Regions from separate parts of the Ruegeria sp. G5 genome, predicted to be linked through region 3. Evidence: riboswitches for the same ligand, from Rfam matches in the RefSeq annotation. Region 3 holds a riboswitch; each other region holds the start of a gene.
What was found. Region 3 has a riboswitch for cobalamin ahead of ACR0BD_RS04740 (CbtB domain-containing protein). Riboswitches for the same ligand answer to the same signal wherever they lie in the genome.

Region 1 (6,309 bases), on a different contig from region 3:
GGTGAACGCCCCATCAGCACCGCATCCCCATGTGTGATCAACATGATCACAACCGGATCGGTACGTGGAAAGTGCTGCCCACCGCAGGTCGGGCAACTACGCTGCCAGCCGCCCTGCGCGATGTCACTTGCCGCGCCGCAACGTGCGCAGAATTTATGGGTCTCGTGCCATCCGATTACCGCTTTGGCGGTCGCAGCCAATTCGGCATCCCGCGTGCTGAGTCGCGTCATGATCCGGCGCAGTTCGGCAAACACATAGCCCGGCGGCAAGTCAGGGTGCTGCTGTTCGGATGAATCAAAAAACGCGCCGACCTCAGAAACATCCAGATCTTCCGCCGCCCAATTCGAAATATCCGTCGCAAACAATGGCCCCTCATCCGAAATCCCAAGAAACACAGGCGATCGCACGATGCCACCCGGTCCGTTTGCCAACACATCGTGGTTCAGGGAAATCCAGGCCAACCGGTCAAGTGCCTCACCCTGAACCAAAAGCTTTCCACGCCACAGCACCAAACATTTTGCCTTGGGGTCGCCTCGAACCTCGGCCAGCTTATCGGGATCGGTACGAAGATGCGCCGCGCGGTTCAGGCCTGAACCACCGAACGTCACGTTTTCCGCGTATTTCATTGCAAGCCTTTCAGAGTGTTGGCACAGGGCTGCCACGGTGACCAAAATGTTGCAACGACAATTCAGGTCTTGTTGAAAAAAGATCGGGGAATGCCGGATGTCCCAAAGTTCACCTTGAAACTCGGGGCGAATACTCTTTTTGTTGAAATTGACTGTTATTAAACTGCTAAAAGTAGAGTGTTGATTACCTCCTCATCTTCTAAATCGGTGCATGTTCGGATTCTGGGAACGTCAGATTTGCACATGAACGCAACCGGTTTTGACTATTACCGCGACGCTCCTGAACCCACGATCGGCCTTTCCCGAACGGCCACTCTGATCAGGCAAGCCCGGGCCGAGGCAGAGCGCCAAGGCGCGTTGGTTCTGCTTTTTGACAACGGAGATTCCCTGCAGGGCACACCTATCGGCGAGTGGGCCGCCCGTCGGAGCGGTACTCAGCACCCTCTGATGCAGGCTTTCGACGCACTGCGCTACGACGCCATCGGATTGGGGAATCATGACTTTGGGTTCGGGCTTGAGGTTCTGGACCGCGTCATCTCTCAGTCTTCTTGCCCTGTGATTTGCAGCAACGCAGACAGGCTTGATCGCAAAAGCAGCTGGGGCAAACACACGATCCTGACGCGAACAGTGCGTTTGAATGGCCGGGATATCCCAATCAAAGTCGGCGTGCTGTCGGTTCTACCCCCCCAAACCGCGCAATGGGAGGCACACCATATTGGCGGCCTTGTCCAAATTGATGACATACTGATCAGCGCCCGAAATACGGCGCGGGCCTTAAAGTCAGCCGGATGTGACATAGTCATAGCCCTTGCGCATACTGGACTGGGAGAGGTCGAGGCGGATACCAACCTTGAAAACGCAATCATCCCTCTTGCCGCCATCGAAGCGATTGACGCGATCATCGCGGGTCATACGCATCTGACGCTGCCCGGCTCGGCGCATGACGGGCTGGCGTTCGTGGACAACATTCAAGGGCGGGTTCATGGGAAACCAGTTGTCATGGCAGGCAGCGCAGGGTCACATCTTGGCGTGATTGATCTGACATTGCGCCATGAAGCAAATGACCGATGGACGGTCATAGACCACAGCTCCTGTCTGCGCGAAGTTAACCCGGCCACATCGCAAGAACCGATCACGGAAGACCCTGAAATAGTGAAGATTTTTTCAGAAGGCCATGCGCGAACACGCGAACACGCCAATGAAACCGTAGGGCATACCACCACGCATTTGCACAGCTACTTTAGCTTTTGCGCGCAAGATCGCGGGTTGGCGCTGGTTGCGGCAGCGCAGGTCGCAGCACTAAGGGCGCACCTAGGGGGAACGGAATTTGCAATGCTGCCCGTTCTGTCGGCAGTATCTCCTTCGAAGTTTGGTGGTCGGGCTGGACCACGCTGTTTCACGGACATTGCCGCAGGAAAGTTATGCCTGCGCCATGTCGCCGATTTGAACGTCTTTCCAAACCAGATGCAGGCCACAGTAGTAACCGGCCTGCAGATCAGAGATTGGCTGGAGATGTCAGCCGGCGTTTTAAACCAGATGTTGCCAGGGCATCAGACGGAGCTCGTGAATTCGCTACGCGCAGGGTACAATTTCGATGTTCTGCACGGCTTGACCTATGAGATCGACCTGTCGAAACCGGCAAGATTCGATGCGCGGGGTAGATTGATGACCTCCGATGCCAACCGTATCAAAGATCTTCGGTTCAACGGCCGACCAGTCGAGGACAAAGAACGATTCGTTGTTGCCCTGAACAATTACCGGGCCAACGGTGGCGGCCACTTTCCGTTTGTTGGCCGCGCAACGCATGTTCCACTGCCGGTACTGCCTATCCAACATATTGTGAGGGATTACCTGAGCGGTGTTTTGCCGCCCGATCCATTGGAAAAAACGCCCCCTGCCTTCAGGTTACACCCTGTGCCCGGTGCATATGCGGTATTGAAAACAGGATTGCAGGCGCAACAGCACTTTGATGAGCTAAGCGTTTATGAGCCGGTAATCCTGGATCATGACAGTGAAGGGTTCCTGATCGTCCGCTTGACGCTCTGACGGGTTGCCAATTGCGCATTGCGCGCCTATATCGGCTGTCGAGAGGTTGGCGCGGGCGAGCGCCTCGCCAACCTGGTCAGGTCCGGAAGGAAGCAGCCACAACGAGCCCCGCTTGGGTCGATGTCCAACCTCTCACTTAATTCCTTACAAGTCGTTTGTTGTGGACTGCGCTGCAATAAGCCGCGGCCAGACGGCTGCATTTCGACGCGCAAAAGCGCCGATATGCCCTACTTTCTCCAAATCGAACTCCCGCGGCGTCAAAAGATGCCGACGCGCGGTCGGACCGTATAGGTCGGCAAGTCGCCAAACGGCCTTGGGTGGGACAGTCTGGTCATCTGCAAAGCTGAACAGATCGACCGGCTTTTGCCATTCGACCCAGCGCGCCTTTGGTAACGAAGTGCCTATATCAGGCAAATAGCTACGAGGATCCGTACACCATTTGCGCCATTGCCAGTAGACCGGCGCAGGAAGGTCAGTTCCAAAACCCAATGCTTTGCCGGGCAGGTAGCCAAGGGCCTTTACAGTCAATGGCGCATGACCGTACCAGAACAGCGATGCCAACGCCCGATATGGCCAAGGATGATCGTTAACCGTCACAAGTCCCGAGCAGACACAAATCATACGGTCAATAAATTCGATATCGGGTTGAACAGGGCCCAGCATCCCGCCCAGGGAATGACCGATGCTCCAGTGTTTGGCTCGCGGATATCTTTTACGCATTTCCGCTCGGGCGGCTGGCATATCTGTCAGGGCCCAATCAGCCATCGTCACCTTAGCGTTGCGCATGCGGCCCGTCATTGAATGGCCAAACGCGCGGTAATCATAGGTCAGACAGGCAATCCCCTGCTCTTCAGCCAGCCAACGCGCAAAATGCTGGTAATAATCACGCGGCACACCAGTCGCACCATGTATGACTACTGCGATCTACGGGTCGGCAACTGGCAGGTACAAACGCGCAGACAAATGCGCATCGCCGATCGGGATGCGAAAATCTTCGGTCATTACCGGTGGCTTGACGTCTAACATGGTGCTGCGTTGGCTATTCTAAACTGCTTAGTTCACCTAAATCGCCACGTTCTATCCTTCGGAGTCAAGACCCACTCTGCTTGACCAAACGTCCACTTGTTTTGGCCACAGTTCGCTTGACTCGGGGGCCATGCACCCGCTAGCGATTGGGTGATGGTTCTTGCCCCGATGCCGGGGCCGGATGAAAAGGGAACACGGTGCGGTTCACCCGGCGATGCCGGATCAGACCAAATCCGAGACTGCCCCCGCAACTGTAAGCGGTGAGCGATGCTGAAACACCACTGGCCAGACGGCTGGGAAGGTCAGCAAAGCAACGACCCGCAAGTCAGGAGACCTGCCATCGCACGAAAACCGAAACTCGGGCGGGGTGTCCGGGCAGGTCTGCAGCATGGCTGAGCTACCTGATCCACACCCTTCGTCCCGCGCGCGGAGGGCGCAATATGATCTGGAAGACCAAAACACACGAATACACCGCAACTGTGTGCCAAAAAACCGGCAAACCTTGCCCTGCTCTGGCACGCATGGCGCGCGCGTTAGCAGAAGCAACGGCAAGCGCTAAACCAGTTACAACAGATGCATTCGAAATCGAAGGCAGCAGCGACCTGTCCCATTGCGCTGCCGGATGCACGGCCCGTTTTCGGGCGCATCCCGCGCAAATCCGGGTGTTCTGCGATACAGACCCGGATGTTTCTACGGACCAACTTGACGGCTACGCAGACATGATGTTCGGAACAGTGTTCACAACCAGACCCGCAGGATTTTTGGTGAACCCGCCATGCGCCATGCTGGAGGTTTCAGCACTTGCGCCTCGGGCTGCATCCAACGAACACCGCGCCGGCGCTTGAATCAACGAGGCGTTTGGGCTGGTTTGCTGGCCCATTTCAACTGTGCATCCGTTTCCGCGGCACAGGGGCGAACCGCTCGCAGTCGCGCCAACGCCTGATCTGGTCGCTCTCCGTGTTCAACCATCAGGCGCATGGCGATCATCCCAGACCGGCCGCATCCGCCCTTACAGTGAACAAGGATGCGTCCTGCGTTTTTCAAGGCTGTGGCAACCTCTGAACACACGTCCCGCCATAGGGCCTCAGTCGCAGGTGATGGTGCGCCGAAATCAACAATGGGCAGGTGTACCCATTTGATTTTGCCAAGCGCCAAATCTGAACCCAGCGAACCGGCACCGCCGCTCTGCAGCTCAGCCTCGGTTGTCATCGACAACACCATATCGGGGCGCCAGGACAGGATCGACTGAAGATCCCGCGCGTAATTCCCGTCACGACCGGGCAACGGGCTGAGCGCAACCATGCCTTCACCCACGTTGACGGGATATATAGCGAACCGCTCCATGTTTTCTCCCTTCGCCTGCGCATAACGCTGAACCACCGCGCAGGGCCGGTGTATCCGCCAATAGACCGGCTGCCAAAGCGAATTTCCTGTCCTGCTGTGGTGGACGCGGGCGGCAGGGCTCTCTACGCTGCAATTTGATACGAATCCGACAGAGCAGACATGACCGACAGCCCCAGCCCCGCCTATCAGGTGCTTGCCCGCAAATACCGCCCGGAAACCTTTGCCGACCTTGTGGGTCAGGACGCGATGGTGCGCACCCTGAAAAACGCGTTCGAAGCGGACCGCATCGCGCAAGCTTTTATCATGACGGGTATTCGTGGCACCGGCAAAACCACTACGGCGCGGATCATTGCCAAGGGCATGAACTGCATTGGACCTGACGGACAAGGCAAGCCAACCACCGAACCCTGCGGGCAATGTGAGCATTGCGTGGCGATCATGGAGGGCCGCCACGTCGATGTGATGGAGATGGACGCCGCCAGTCGCACCGGTGTGAATGACATCCGTGAGATCATAGACAGTGTGCGGTACCGCGCTGCGTCCGCCCGTTACAAGATCTATATCATCGATGAGGTTCACATGCTGTCGACCAGTGCGTTCAACGCGCTGCTCAAGACGCTTGAGGAACCGCCCGAGCATGTAAAGTTCATCTTTGCCACAACCGAGATTCGCAAAGTGCCCGTGACGGTATTGTCCCGCTGTCAGCGCTTTGACCTGCGGCGGATCGAACCCGAAGACATGATCGGCCTTCTAAACAAGATCGCAGCCGCAGAGAATGCGCAGATCGCCGAAGACGCGCTGGCCCTGATCACGCGTGCCGCCGAAGGCTCGGCACGGGATGCAACCTCGCTGCTGGATCAGGCGATCTCACATGGTGCAGGAGAAACCAGCGCTGAACAGGTCCGCGCGATGCTGGGTCTGGCGGATCGTGGCCGGGTACTGGACCTAATGGACATGATCCTGCGTGGTGATGCCTCAGGCGCGCTGGCGGAACTCAGCAGCCAATACGCCGAAGGCGCAGACCCGCTGGCCGTGCTGCGCGACCTGGCCGAGATCACCCACTGGGTCTCGGTCGTCAAAATCACCCCTGATGCCGCAGAAGACCCCACGGTGTCCCCCGATGAACGCGCCCGCGGGCAGCAAATGTCTGAGGCCCTGCCAATGCGTGTTCTGACCCGCATGTGGCAGATGCTTCTGAAAGCGCTCGAGGAGGTCTCGGCCGCCCCCAACGCCATGATGGCCGCCGAAATGGCCGTGATCCGCCTGA
Region 2 (6,309 bases), on a different contig from region 3:
CACGACACCCGGATCGAGCTGCCCGCTGCGTGTACCCATGGGCAAACCATCCAAAGCCGAAAAGCCCATGGTCGACGCGACGGCCCGCCCGCCCGATACCGCACACATGGAAGCGCCATTGCCAAGATGCGCGATAACGACCCGACCGTCATAGAGGCCCGGCGCGATTTCCTTCAGCTTTTGCGAGACATAGTCATAGCTGAGGCCGTGGAAACCGTACCGCCTCACCCCTTTTTCATAGTAGCTTTGCGGCAGCGCGAACGTATCGTTAACCCACGGGTGCGTGCGATGAAACGCTGTGTCAAAGCAAGCGATCTGAGTGGTGCCCGGAAAAGCCGCGCTTGCGGCACGGATGCCGGCAAGGCTGTAAGGCTGATGCAGAGGTGCAAACGGGATGAAGCTGCTTAGGGTTTCGATGACGCCGTCGTCGATCAGAACGGGCTCAGAATAGATCGTACCGCCGTGGACAACCCGGTGCCCGATGGCCCGGACATGGATATCTGGCAGATATTCCCGCGCTGTCTCAAGAAACGCATGGATCGCTTCGTCATGTGTTTTGGTATTCGCCAATGGTCGGTTGATCGACCGGCCACCCGCGGACTGTGCCATCAGACGCGGTGCATCCCCAAGCCGTTCAATCTGACCCCGCCATCGCATGCTTGGGCGGTTATCTTCGACCAATTCGTACAGTGCGAATTTCAACGACGAGGAACCGGCGTTCAACGCCAATACGTGATCAGCCATGGATTATACCCTTCGTTGCAACTGCGTGTAGTGCGGCCACCGCGCAGGATGCCAAGCGCGATGCGTCATCGTCCGATCGAGACGTCAGAATGATTGGCGCGGCAGCCCCAAGAACGATACCAGCAGCTTCGGCGTGGGAAATAAAGGTCAGCTGTTTGGCCACCATGTTCCCCGCCTCGATATTCGGGGCGACAAGAATATCGGCTGCGCCGCCAACCTCGGATTTGATCCCCTTGGTTCGGGCCGCATTCAGATCAATCGCGTTGTCCATCGCCAAGGGTCCATCCACCAGACCGCCGGTTATCTGACCCCTCTCAGCCATCTTGGACAAAAGCGCCGCATCAACTGATGACGGCATGTGCGGGTTTATAGTTTCCACAGCAGATAACACGCCAACCTTGGGTGTCTGGATTCCGATCGAATGGGCCAGATGAATAGCGTTCTGGACAATATCCGCCTTGGTTTCCAAATCCGGCGCGATGTTCACCGCAGCGTCTGTAACCATAATCGGGCGCGACATGCCGGGAACGTCCATAACGAAAACATGCGACAAGCGACGCCCCGTGCGCAGCCCTTTTTCACGGCGCAAGACGGCGTGCAGCAGTTCATCCGTGTGAAGATATCCCTTCATCAAGGTCTGCGCGCGCCCCTCGAAAACAAGATCAACCGCACGGTGTGCTGCCAACCTGTGGGTAGTTGCCTCGACGATTTCGATCCCGTCCAAGTCGGCATCCAACTCTGCGGCAGCCTTGGCAATTCTGTCTGGATCGCCCACTAGAATGGGTAAAATGATCCCGTTGGAATAGGCAAGCAGCGCGCCCCCAAGCGAATTTGGATCCTCGGGTGCCACCACGGCAGTTGGCATCGGCTCCAGCGGTCGGGCTTTTTCAAGCAGAGCATCAAAATGGCGATGCCGCTGTACCACAAGACCCGGCACTTCGACCGAGTCGAATTCCATGTGTTGGGTCGGCGGCGTGACCTGAACAGAACCGCTTAGCACCTGAATATTATCGCCCACTCGGTGTACTTCTGTTGTGCATACCAAATCGCCGTCGTCGCGCTTTTCAGCGACTGTGACAAAGGCAGTCAGCTCATCACCGGCCACCACTGGTGCGTGAAACGTTAAGTCCACGCGACGGGTCTGTGTACCCGCACCCGGCAAAATATTACCCAAAACAGCGGCGATAAGCGCTGCTGGCCAAAGCGCAGGGGCGATCGCTTCTGGTCGCCCATCCCCATCCCCGTCATAGGCAGCAAGGTGCAGCGGGTTGTGATCGCCCGATGCTGACGCAAAGGCATATAGGTCGTCTACTGTGCACAACCGCGTCAACTGTGCCTGATCTCCGACGTTCAGTTGTGAAAAGGTCCGATTTTCCAATATCTTCATGATCTGTCAGCTTTGCTGTTGGCAGCGGGTCTGTTGCAAGGAACGCTGATCTGGAATTGAGAGGTCGTCGCCGTTGTAGGCTTCGGGTCAGTCAGGTCAAGCGCCATAACTAATTCCCATGAAATTGCGACAATTCGATTACGTCTGTTTTCGTATTGACCAGAAATACGATCTCGGGCAATGACGCGACAGATGGTTCCCAAAGGCTGAGCCCCAGGGATGAAAAGGGAATACGGTGAGGCGCGTGAACTCGAGCCAAATCCGTAACTGCCCCCGCAACTGTAAGCGGTGAGCGACGCCAATTTCCCACTGGCCCACTTGGGCCGGGAAGGGTGGCATAGCGTTGATCCGTAAGTCAGGAGACCTGCCATCTGAAGTGTAACCAACCCGGGGCGGGGTGTCCTGGAAGGAGGCATCATGGCGCTGCATACGCCGGCTGGCATCGTTTCCAAATCACCCGGCTCACGGGCGTTCAGCAGGCCGTGCCATGTCTAACGCGGCAGATCACGTTCTTTTGGTATGCTCAACCTGTCGCGGGACCGTGAACGCCGACGCAATTGCAGCGGCTTTGCGCCCGGAACTTCCCAGTAGTTTTGTCATCCGAACCGTCGATTGCATGGCCGGATGTGCATCCCCAACCACGGTTGGGTTTCAGGGAAACGGAAAAGCACATTACCTCTTTGGAGGAATTGAAACGGCGCAAGACCTCGATGCTCTGGCCGAATTTGCGCGCCAATATGATAAAAGCGTCGACGGTTGGACAAACGCCTCAGATCGACCTGCCGCCCTATACGAAAAGACGCTGGCGCGCATACCTGCCTTGGTTGTGAGGCCAGAGAAATGAGCCAGAAAACCTTTTTGCAGGCCAGTGACGTAAGCTATTTTGCCCAATCCGGTGAGGCGTTGCTGCAGGATGTTTCATTCGACCTTGAGGAAGGCTCTATCCTTGCAATTGCGGGGCCGAATGGCGCGGGCAAAACCACACTTTTGAACCTGCTATGTGGCGCAGAGACGCTGGTTCACGGCGATATAGAAATCAAAGGGCGTAGTCTTCGCGCATTGTCGGCGGTCGAACGGGCAAGGATGATCGCAGTTGTCAGTCAGCAAGAGCTGCCCGACGGCCGCTTGTTCCTTAAAGACTATGTTGCTTTGGGCCAGATACCGATCCAGGCAGACCGCTCTGTCGATCAGCACGCACGGGATTTAGACCGCATTCTCGATCGTACTGGTCTGACCGCGTTGGCGAACAAGCGTATGGCCGTTTTGTCCGGTGGTGAACGCCAACGGGCGCATATTGCGCGTGCGCTGGCACAAAGACCGTCGCTTTTGTTTCTGGACGAGCCGACAAACCATCTGGATCCGGACGCCAAGGGTCGAATGCTTTCCTTGATTGCAGATCTTGGAATCACCGTGGTGATGATCGTTCATGATCTGGTCATGATCCCTGAGTTCGCCACCCATGTGGCATTGATGAAATCTGCGAGGCTGTCCGGGTTTGGTGCAGTGGCCGACGTTCTGACAGCTGAGCGGGTACGTGACACCTTTGGCGTTGAGTACCTGCGCTTTCACCACGAAGGGCGCGAGATCCCGGCGCTCGATATCCGAAAATCCTCTGTTTCAAATTCTAACCGGAGTTCCCCTGAATGAAACTAGTTGTGTCTATGGCTTTGATTGCAGCCATGACAGGCGGTGTTGCAGCGCATGAAATCACCGTCGACAATTGCGGTGAACCGCTTGTGTTCGAAACACAACCCGAACGTCTGGTTGTTCATGATATGAACATGACCGACATGGCTTTTGCCTTGGGTCTGCAAGACAAAATCGTAGGTCTTACAGGTATCACCGGTTGGTATAAGACAAGCCCCGAGTTCGATACCCTGCGAGGTGACATTCCCGAACTTGCTCCGAAATATCCCACCATCGAAAATCTGGTTGCGGCAGAGCCAGACCTGTTTTTTGCCGGATGGTACTATGGCATGCGACCTGGTGGCGAGGTGACGCCGGATACTTTGGCACCGTTCGGGATCAAGACAATGATCCTTACGGAAAGCTGTGTCCACATCAACAAAGACCGTCCGGTGGCCAGCATGGACCTTTTGTTCGACGATGTATTGCGCCTGGGGCAAGTGATGCATGTCGAAGAAAAAGCCGAAACCTTGGTTCGAGATTGGAGAGATGAGCTTGCCAAAATCCAAGCACAAACGGCGGGTCTTACAAAACCTCGCGTCTTTCTTCTGGATGGTCCGGCAGACGCGCCATTTACCGCAGGTAAATTTGCAATACCGGATGCGATGATTGCGGCGGCGGGTGGAGAAAACGTAACCCATAACATGGACACCAGTTGGGGTCGCACGTCATGGGAGACTGTAGCCGCCGCCAACCCAGAATTCCTTGTATTGCTGGACTATCAAACAGGAAACGGTGCCGAAGACACGTTCAGGTTTCTTCAGGAACACCCCGTTATGTCCCTAACCGATGCCGTGAAAAACAAACGCTGGATCGGCTTGCGTTACGAGGAACTGACACCCGGACCCGCAAATATCGAGGCAATCTCGAAAATGGCGCGGGCCATGCATCCTGACCTGAATTAAGTTGGGGCACTTGGGTCTGACATTGCTTGGGGGGGCGGCCATTCTGGCGGCCCTCTTGTTGGTTTCAACAGTCTACGGAACGACCCACATACCTGTGTCGGAGACTTTCGATGCCGTTCTGTTGGGAACCGGTCTGTCAGTTGGCGAAATGTCCCCCCGTCATCGCATCGTGTTCGATCTGCGCTTACCGCGGGCTCTTTTCGCGGCGGTTATTGGCGCAGGCCTCGGCGTCGTCGGCGTAGTGTTGCAGACCACCACGCGAAACGACCTAGCCGATCCGTTTTTGTTCGGGCTGTCTTCCGGTGCGGCGGCAGGGGCTGTGTTTGTCATCACCGTTACCGGCGATATTCTTGGGGTCTGGACTTTGCCTCTGGCCGCCTTTTGCGGAGGGTTGGTGGCCTCGGGCATCGTGCTGGCTTTGGTGCATGGCTTGCGCACCAGTGCACCCGAAAAACTGATATTGGCCGGGCTCGCGGTGTCATTTCTTTTTTCCGCAGTAACCAATTATTTGATTTTTGCCGGAGACAATCGCGCGGCGCATTCTGTGATTTTCTGGATGCTGGGTGGTCTCGGTCTGGCCAGATGGGAGATGTTTCCATTGGTCTGCGCCGGTTTGCTGCTGGTTCTGGCATACGCACTTTACCGAGGGCGTTGGCTGGACGCTTTGCTCACCGGTGATCTGACGGCAACGACGTTGGGTGTTCCGGTTCAGGGGTTGAGGTTCAAAATGTTCTTCGTTGCGGCACTGGCGACGGCTGCATTCGTGTCAGTAGCGGGCGTTATCGGGTTTGTAGGCCTGATGGTGCCGCACATTGCTCGCGGCATCGCCGGCCCGTTGCACCACCATCTGATTCCAACAGCGGCAGTTGTTGGGGCGGTCCTGTTGACCGGGTCCGACATACTCAGCCGCCTCATACTTGCCCCGCAGGAATTACCTGTGGGTATCGTAACGACTTCTTTGGGTTCGGTATTCGTTTTCATTCTGCTTTTGCGCACAGCCAAGCAAAAACGATGACGCGCTCATGTCCCATGTGGGCACAATTCGCTCCGCTTGATCAAAAACGGATTCGACCGCATGATCTCAGAATGAGTTTTGAGGTCGGCCCTTGGCTGAAAGAACTTGGACTGGACCAGTATACTGACGCGTTTTTGGAGAATGACGTCGACGGTCGTGCTTTGCCGCTTCTGACAAATGATGACCTCAAGGAAATCGGTGTCTCTCTCGGGCATCGGAAAATTCTTCTGGCCGCTATCGAAAGCATGAAACAGCTGCCTGAAAGCACAGCTAGTACACCTCAAGTCTCACCCCAGCCTCCCACTCCCGCCACAGCCGAGCGAAGGCATCTGACTGTATTCTTCGCTGACCTTGTTGGTTCGACCGAACTGACAAACCGGCTCGACCCTGAAGACATGCGCCTGTTGTTACAGAACTATCAGGATGCTGTGGCGGGTGCCGTATCCAGATACGGTGGATATGTCGCCAAGTATCTGGGTGATGGGCTTTTGGTTTTTTTCGGCTGGCCCAGAGCGTTTGAAGACCACGCAATCCGCGCCATCAAAGCCGGGTTGGACTCTGTTGCGCGTGTT
Region 3 (6,309 bases):
TCAAGCGCTGATCGACAAGGACGGTGTTCAACATCAGATGGCGGGTCTGTTGGGGCTGGTCACCTCATACCAGAAACGCAAATTCAACCTTGGCTATCGCAAGGCCGAGTTGCTGACCGAGATGCCGGGATTCAAAGCGGGCAGCGCCTTGCGCGGGCATGAGTTTCACTATTCTTCGATCATAGAACAACCCGACGCCCCGCTTGCACGTGTTTTTGATGCGGAAGGTGCCGAAGGACCCCAGACCGGATCACGGCGAGACAACGTCACCGGTACGTTTTTTCACCTGATCGCAAAGGCCACGGTATGAGTGGGTTTGTTTCGTTCATTGGTTCGGGCCCGGGTGATCCCGAATTGCTGACGCTGAAGGCGGTGGACCGGATGCAAAAGGCGGATGCGGTGCTGTTCGATGATCTCAGCAGCGGCCCAATCCTGACGCATGCGCGCAGCGACGCCGATCTGGTGGGTGTCGGAAAGCGTGCGGGCCGACCCTCGCCCAAACAGGATCATGTCAGCCGGCTGCTGGTCGATTATGCGATGACCGGTCAACGTATCGTACGGCTTAAATCCGGTGACGGTGGGATGTTCGGGCGTCTTGAGGAAGAGCTGGTTGCCCTGCGCGCCGCCGGAATCGCGTACGAAATCATTCCGGGAATCCCGTCGGCGGTCGCCGCCGCAGCTGCCGCAGGCATTCCGTTAACCCGCCGCCTGACGGCACGGCGCGTGCAGTTTGTAACTGGCCATGACGTCAGCGGGAAACTGCCCCAGGACCTGAACCTGCCAGCATTAGCCGACCCGGACGCAACCACAGTGGTTTTCATGGGAAAACGTACCTTTCCTTTGCTGGTCCAAGCACTGAACGAGCATGGGCTGCCGTTGGACACCCCAGCCTTGATGGCCGAGTCTGTGTCAACACCAGACCAAAAGCTGCACCGCGCAACGGTCGGAGCGCTGTCCGACAAACTAAGTTCCGACATCGGCACCGCGCCCGCATTGATCCTGTACGGCCCGCTGGCAGAGTTCGACAATGTTTGACCTGACACTGGTCGGTATCGGCACCGGCAACCCCGATCACGTGACGTTTCAAGGCGCGAAGGCTATTCGGGCCGCAGATTTGATCCTGATCCCGCGAAAAGGTGAAAACAAGGCCGATCTGGCAGGGCTTCGGGAAGAGATCATCGCGCAGGTGACCGAAACGCCGCCAACGATCGCTTATTTCGACATTCCCAAGCGCCGGTCGGATGATGGATACCTGCGGGGCGTTGACGAATGGCACGATGCCATTGCGTTGCGTTGGCAAGACGCGATTGCGGCCCACCCTCAGGCGCGCCACGTTGCATTGCTGATTTGGGGGGACCCCTCGCTCTACGACAGTTCCTTGCGAATCGCGTCTCGGCTGCAACCGAAGCCGTCGACACGTGTGATCCCCGGAATCACGGCGCTTCAGGCGCTTACCGCGGCCCATGCGATCCCGATCAATGATCTGGGTGCGCCGTATGTTGTTACAACCGGGCGACGCATCCGCGAAGAGGGTTGGCCCGACGTCACCGCGAAGGTCGCCGTCATGCTGGACGGAGAATGCTCGTTCCAAAGCCTTGAGATGGCAGAGTTTGACATCTGGTGGGGCGCTTACGTCGGGATGAAGGAAGAAATCCTGATCAAAGGACAATTGTCCGAAGTTGCACAACAGATCCTGGAAACCCGAGCCCGCGCCCGAAGCCAGCATGGCTGGATCATGGACATCTATCTTCTAAAAAAGCGCGTGAACTGACCAAAAATGTCGCAAATGGCGATTGCGCCAGCGCACCTCTAAGGGCTAAATGAACGGGTCTGGTCCTGCCGGAGATGCTGGTAGGCTAAGAGGGAATGTGGTGCGATCACGCCAATGGTCAACTCCACAGCCGCCCCCGCGACTGTAAGCGGAGAGCCCCTGTTCAACCAGCCACTCCTGATTTTTCAGGGGGAAGGCGAACAGAGGCACCGACCCGCGAGCCAGGAGACCTGCCGGGCAACGTATTGAAACACCGGCCGTCGGGTGCGGCGGCAAAGGAGAACTAGAATGGCGACTCAAACAGCAACCGCATCGGCCTCACGCGCTGGCATTCTGCCCGTTATGTTCGCAGTGGTTTTGGGCCTGGGTATTATCACGCTGACCGGTCACGTTCAGGCAGCCGCCCTGCATGACGCTGCTCATGACGTGCGTCACGCGACCGGCTTCCCCTGCCACTAACACCATGTTTAGCCGCATTTTGACCAGCGCGTTGTTCGCTGGTGCTGCAGCAGGGCTGATTGCCGCCTTGCTGCAGTTGGTTTTTGTGCAACCTGTTTTACTGCACGCCGAACTCTATGAGTCGGGCGAATTGGTGCATTTTGGCGCTGACCCGGTTTCAGCCCATCCCGAGTTGCCCGGTATGTTTTCGGAACTGTTCCGCGACGCGCTGAGTGTCATTTTCACAATGCTTACCTACACAGGGTATGCGCTGTTGATGGTCGCGCTTATGTCGGTTGCAGAAGGCAACGGTCACAAGATTGACGGACGCACAGGTGTTCTGTGGGGTTTGGCCGGTTTCATCGCCTTCCACCTGGCCCCTGGCTTTTCTCTGGCACCCGAAGTTCCCGGCGTAGCTGCAGCGGACGTGTACGCGCGTCAGGTTTGGTGGTTTGCCACTGTCGCAACCGCAGTTGTGGCATTGTGGCTGATCGCGTTCGGCAGCAACCTTGTAAGCTACCTGATCGCGGCTGCCCTTTTCGTTGCCCCTCACCTTATTGGTGCTCCGGAACCCGATGTCTTCACAGGCCCGGTACCGACCGAGATTGGCGCTTTGTTCGCCGCGCGTGCCTTTGGCATCGGTCTGGTGGCCTGGGTGCTGGTTGGCGCATTCGCGGGCTATTTCTGGCAACACGAAGGTCAACGCGCAGAAGTAACGGCCTGATTTAATTCAGCTTTGACACGCCGGGTCCTGCCCGGCGTGTCTATGTTTGCATGCAAGGAACACGAAATGGCACGCTCACTTGCCCTTTTCGCAATCGGCCTGGTCTTTGGCAGCGGCGCGGGATTTGTTGTCGCCGCCGCAAACGGGGTCACCTTTGATGGCCACGACCACGGCGATCCTGCCCACCACGGGGCTTCGCATTCCGAAGCAGCGGCCCACGATCATTCGGCCGCCATCAACCTGCCCGCCGGCGAAGACGCACCCGGCTTGGAAATCGCGTTGACGCAAGATCCGTTGGCCGGTTGGAACCTGCAAGTCGTACCGCGGAACTTCCGGTTTTCGCCCGAGAATGCCTCAGCCGAGGATATCCCCGGCGAGGGTCACGCGCACGTCTATGTCAACGGTCAGAAATTGGCCCGGCTTTACGGAAACTGGATGCATATTGATCAGCTTCCGAAGGGAGAGGTCGAGGTTTCAGTTTCCCTGAACGCAAATGGTCACAGCCCTCTGATGGTGGACAACGTACCGGTCAGTGCCGCCGTTACCGTTCAGGTCGACTAAAGCGCAGGAATGCGCGCGCGCAAGCACATTCGAAGGCGACCGCATGGCCGGGCGTCTTCGATCCAGCCCTTGGGGCTGTCCAGATATGCCTGACAGGTCGCTGCAATGTCATCTGCATCAGTCGTTACGTTGACACCAGAAAAGACATAGGTCGCCCGCCCCTCTGCCTGCATCGCCAAAGCAACAGGCTCGGCACATCCGCTGAAGCAGGCGTGCTCGGTCACTTCGACCTGCTCTGCCAGCGCCAAGTGCTCCAGGGCCTGTTTTATGGATAGCTCTTCCACCTCCCGATCCCGGGCACCAGAACAGCTGCTGCAGATCAACAGGCGCATTGCAACCTGACCTTTCTTTTCATTGCCGGGACGTTTTGCGCCTTTCGCACGGCGCGAGCAATCCTGAATACGCACAAGATTGTGAGTGCGCGAAATCTCTGTTTCTGGCAATTATCACCCAGCTTCACCAAAGGAGATAGCGATATGAAGGCGTTTTGGGCGACTCTCGCGTTTTTGGCCATGCCAGCATGGGCTGATGAGCCTCTGTCCGGATGGGCCGTGTATCCAACCGGCAAAAGCTATGACGAGTTGGTGGAAGATACGAAAGCGGCAGTTAAGAAAAACGGTTTGATCGTCGTCACACAAGCCGGGCCGACCAAGGCCGCTGCGTCCCGTGGAATCACGATACCGGGCAACCGCGTCATTGGTGCGTTTAACAACGAATATGCAGTGCGTGTGCTTGAAACCTCTGTGAATGCGATGATCGAAGCGCCAATTCGGTTTTACGTGACCGAAAACGACGATGGCACGGCAACTTTGTCCTATAAGACTCCAAGCTTTGTTTTTGCGCCCTATGTCTACGAAGGTGGGGAGCCCCTGCGCGACATAGCGGAAGAACTGGATGGCAAGTTCCAATCCATCGCCGAAACTGCAGTCAAATAGTCACACTGGCGTGATCCGACTTGCGTCTGGGGCTGTCCTCCGCAATCTGCAGTGAAACAATTCTTCGGAGCACGACTGATGCAAGACCTCTCGCCCCGCGCTGCGGATCTGCTGGCCCAACGTTTGTACGAGGCCGGATGCCGTCACGCATTTGGTATGCCCGGTGGTGAGGTACTGACCTTGGTCGATGCGTTGGAGCAGGCCGGAATTCAGTTCCACCTGACCAAGCACGAGAACGCCGCTGGTTTCATGGCCGAGGCCGTGCATCACCGGGATGGGGCCCCTGCCATTCTGGTGGCAACATTGGGTCCCGGCGCGATGAATGGCATCAACGTAGTCGCCAACGCGTTGCAAGATCGCGTACCGATGATTGTGCTGACAGGTTGCGTGGACGCCGACGAGGCACTGACCTACACCCATCAGGTGATGGACCACGCGCAGGTCTACCGCTCGATCACCAAAGGAACCTTCACGCTAACGGCCAAAGGTGCAGATATCATTGCTGACAAAGCGGTGACACTTGCAAACCAGCCTCGTCCGGGGCCGGTGCATATCGACGTGCCGATTTCGGTCGCAGATACCCGTGTCTCAGGGGTCAAGCTGCGCCGCCGGGCAAAGATCGCCGCCGTGGCCCCAGAAGGCAATTGCGTCGAAAAAGCCCGCCGGTGGGTGGCGCAAGCCGAACGGCCGATCGCAATCATTGGGCTGGATGTGCTGTACGACGATTCACGCAACGTCGTGCAGGCGTTTCTAGAGCATTTTGGCATCCCGTTCGTTACCACTTACAAAGCCAAGGGTATTATCCCCGAGGATCATCCGCTCTGTCTGGGTGGTGCGGGTCTTTCGCCATTGGCCGACAAGCACCTTGTTTCGCTGGTCGAGCAGGCCGATCTGGTGCTGTGTTTGGGCTATGACCCGATCGAAATGCGCCCCGGTTGGCGCGAAATCTGGGACCCGAACGAAAAGCGTGTCATCGATATCGCTGCTGTTCCCAACGACCACTATATGCATCAGGCCGGACTGAACATGGTGGCCCATACCGGTGCAACGCTGGAGGCGATCGCCAAAGGCAACCCCGCCCGTACTACATGGCCGGGTCAAGAGCCTGAAAAGGTCAAAGCTGCGTTGTCGCAGGCGTTTCCTGCTGATGACGAATGGGGACCGGCGGCGGTGATCGCCGAAACCCGCGCGGCGCTGCCAGCAGAAACACTCGCGACCGCGGACAGCGGTGCCCATCGTATCCTGTTAAGCCAAATGTGGAACTGCTCAGAGGAACGCGGGCTGATCCAGTCATCGGCGCTCTGCACGATGGGGTGTGCGGTGCCCATGGCGATTGGCCTGAAGCTGGCTGAACCTGAACGACCGGTTATCAGCTTTTCGGGCGATGCCGGATTCCTGATGGTCGCGGGCGAGCTGTCAACTGCCGCAGAACTGGGCGGAAACCCAATCTTTCTTGTTTTCGTCGACGCCAGCCTCGCCCTGATCGAGCTGAAGCAGAGACAACGGCAAATGGGCAACAAAGGCGTCGACTTTGACCGCCATGACTTTGCCGCGCTGGGTCGTGCTTTCGGCGGCCACGGGCACACCGTTCGAAACCGCGAAGAACTGCGGGCCGCTTTGGATGCAGCCGTCAAGGCAGATACCTTCACCATCATCGCTGCCGAAATCGACCGCGGAGGATATGATGGCCGGATCTGAAGGGCCGCTGAAGGGCGTAAAGGTTCTGGATCTCAGCCGTATTCTGGCCGGACCGACCTGCACGCAATTGTTGGGCGACCTTGGGGCAAGCGTCATCAAAATCGAAAACCCCGCCACCGGGGGCGACGATACACGCCAATGGGGCCCTCCATACGTGACAGATGCCGCGGGCGTGCCCTCGG

Region 1: it holds a riboswitch for cobalamin, as region 3 does, so the genes downstream of both, ACR0BD_RS13760 (hypothetical protein) here and ACR0BD_RS04740 (CbtB domain-containing protein) in region 3, are expected to answer to the same signal.
Region 2: it holds a riboswitch for cobalamin, as region 3 does, so the genes downstream of both, ACR0BD_RS07035 (DUF1636 family protein) here and ACR0BD_RS04740 (CbtB domain-containing protein) in region 3, are expected to answer to the same signal.

The regions. Positions count from the first base shown of each region.
Region 1 is NZ_JBQFOK010000007.1:165,952-172,260, reverse strand. It holds gene nudC (NAD(+) diphosphatase) at 1-626, opposite strand, end outside; gene ACR0BD_RS13775 (bifunctional 2',3'-cyclic-nucleotide 2'-phosphodiesterase/3'-nucleotidase) at 804-2,672, shown strand; RNA gene ffs (signal recognition particle sRNA small type) at 2,712-2,810, shown strand; gene ACR0BD_RS13765 (alpha/beta hydrolase family protein) at 2,817-3,584, opposite strand; cobalamin riboswitch at 3,836-4,054, shown strand; gene ACR0BD_RS13760 (hypothetical protein) at 4,139-4,543, shown strand; gene ACR0BD_RS13755 (protein-tyrosine phosphatase family protein) at 4,545-5,042, opposite strand; gene ACR0BD_RS13750 (DNA polymerase III subunit gamma/tau) at 5,202-6,309, shown strand, end outside.
Region 2 is NZ_JBQFOK010000003.1:227,609-233,917, forward strand. It holds gene ACR0BD_RS07025 (acetate/propionate family kinase) at 1-744, opposite strand, end outside; gene ACR0BD_RS07030 (bifunctional enoyl-CoA hydratase/phosphate acetyltransferase) at 737-2,131, opposite strand; cobalamin riboswitch at 2,308-2,517, shown strand; gene ACR0BD_RS07035 (DUF1636 family protein) at 2,619-2,975, shown strand; gene ACR0BD_RS07040 (ABC transporter ATP-binding protein) at 2,972-3,778, shown strand; gene ACR0BD_RS07045 (ABC transporter substrate-binding protein) at 3,775-4,722, shown strand; gene ACR0BD_RS07050 (FecCD family ABC transporter permease) at 4,745-5,737, shown strand; gene ACR0BD_RS07055 (adenylate/guanylate cyclase domain-containing protein) at 5,809-6,309, shown strand, end outside.
Region 3 is NZ_JBQFOK010000002.1:332,951-339,259, reverse strand. It holds gene ACR0BD_RS04755 (cobyrinic acid a,c-diamide synthase CobB) at 1-310, shown strand, start outside; gene cobA (uroporphyrinogen-III C-methyltransferase) at 307-1,035, shown strand; gene cobF (precorrin-6A synthase (deacetylating)) at 1,028-1,771, shown strand; cobalamin riboswitch at 1,816-2,023, shown strand; gene ACR0BD_RS04740 (CbtB domain-containing protein) at 2,060-2,230, shown strand; gene ACR0BD_RS04735 (CbtA family protein) at 2,235-2,933, shown strand; gene ACR0BD_RS04730 (hypothetical protein) at 3,000-3,494, shown strand; gene ACR0BD_RS04725 (DUF1636 family protein) at 3,491-3,901, opposite strand; gene ACR0BD_RS04720 (DUF302 domain-containing protein) at 3,971-4,429, shown strand; gene ACR0BD_RS04715 (thiamine pyrophosphate-binding protein) at 4,508-6,127, shown strand; gene ACR0BD_RS04710 (CaiB/BaiF CoA transferase family protein) at 6,114-6,309, shown strand, end outside.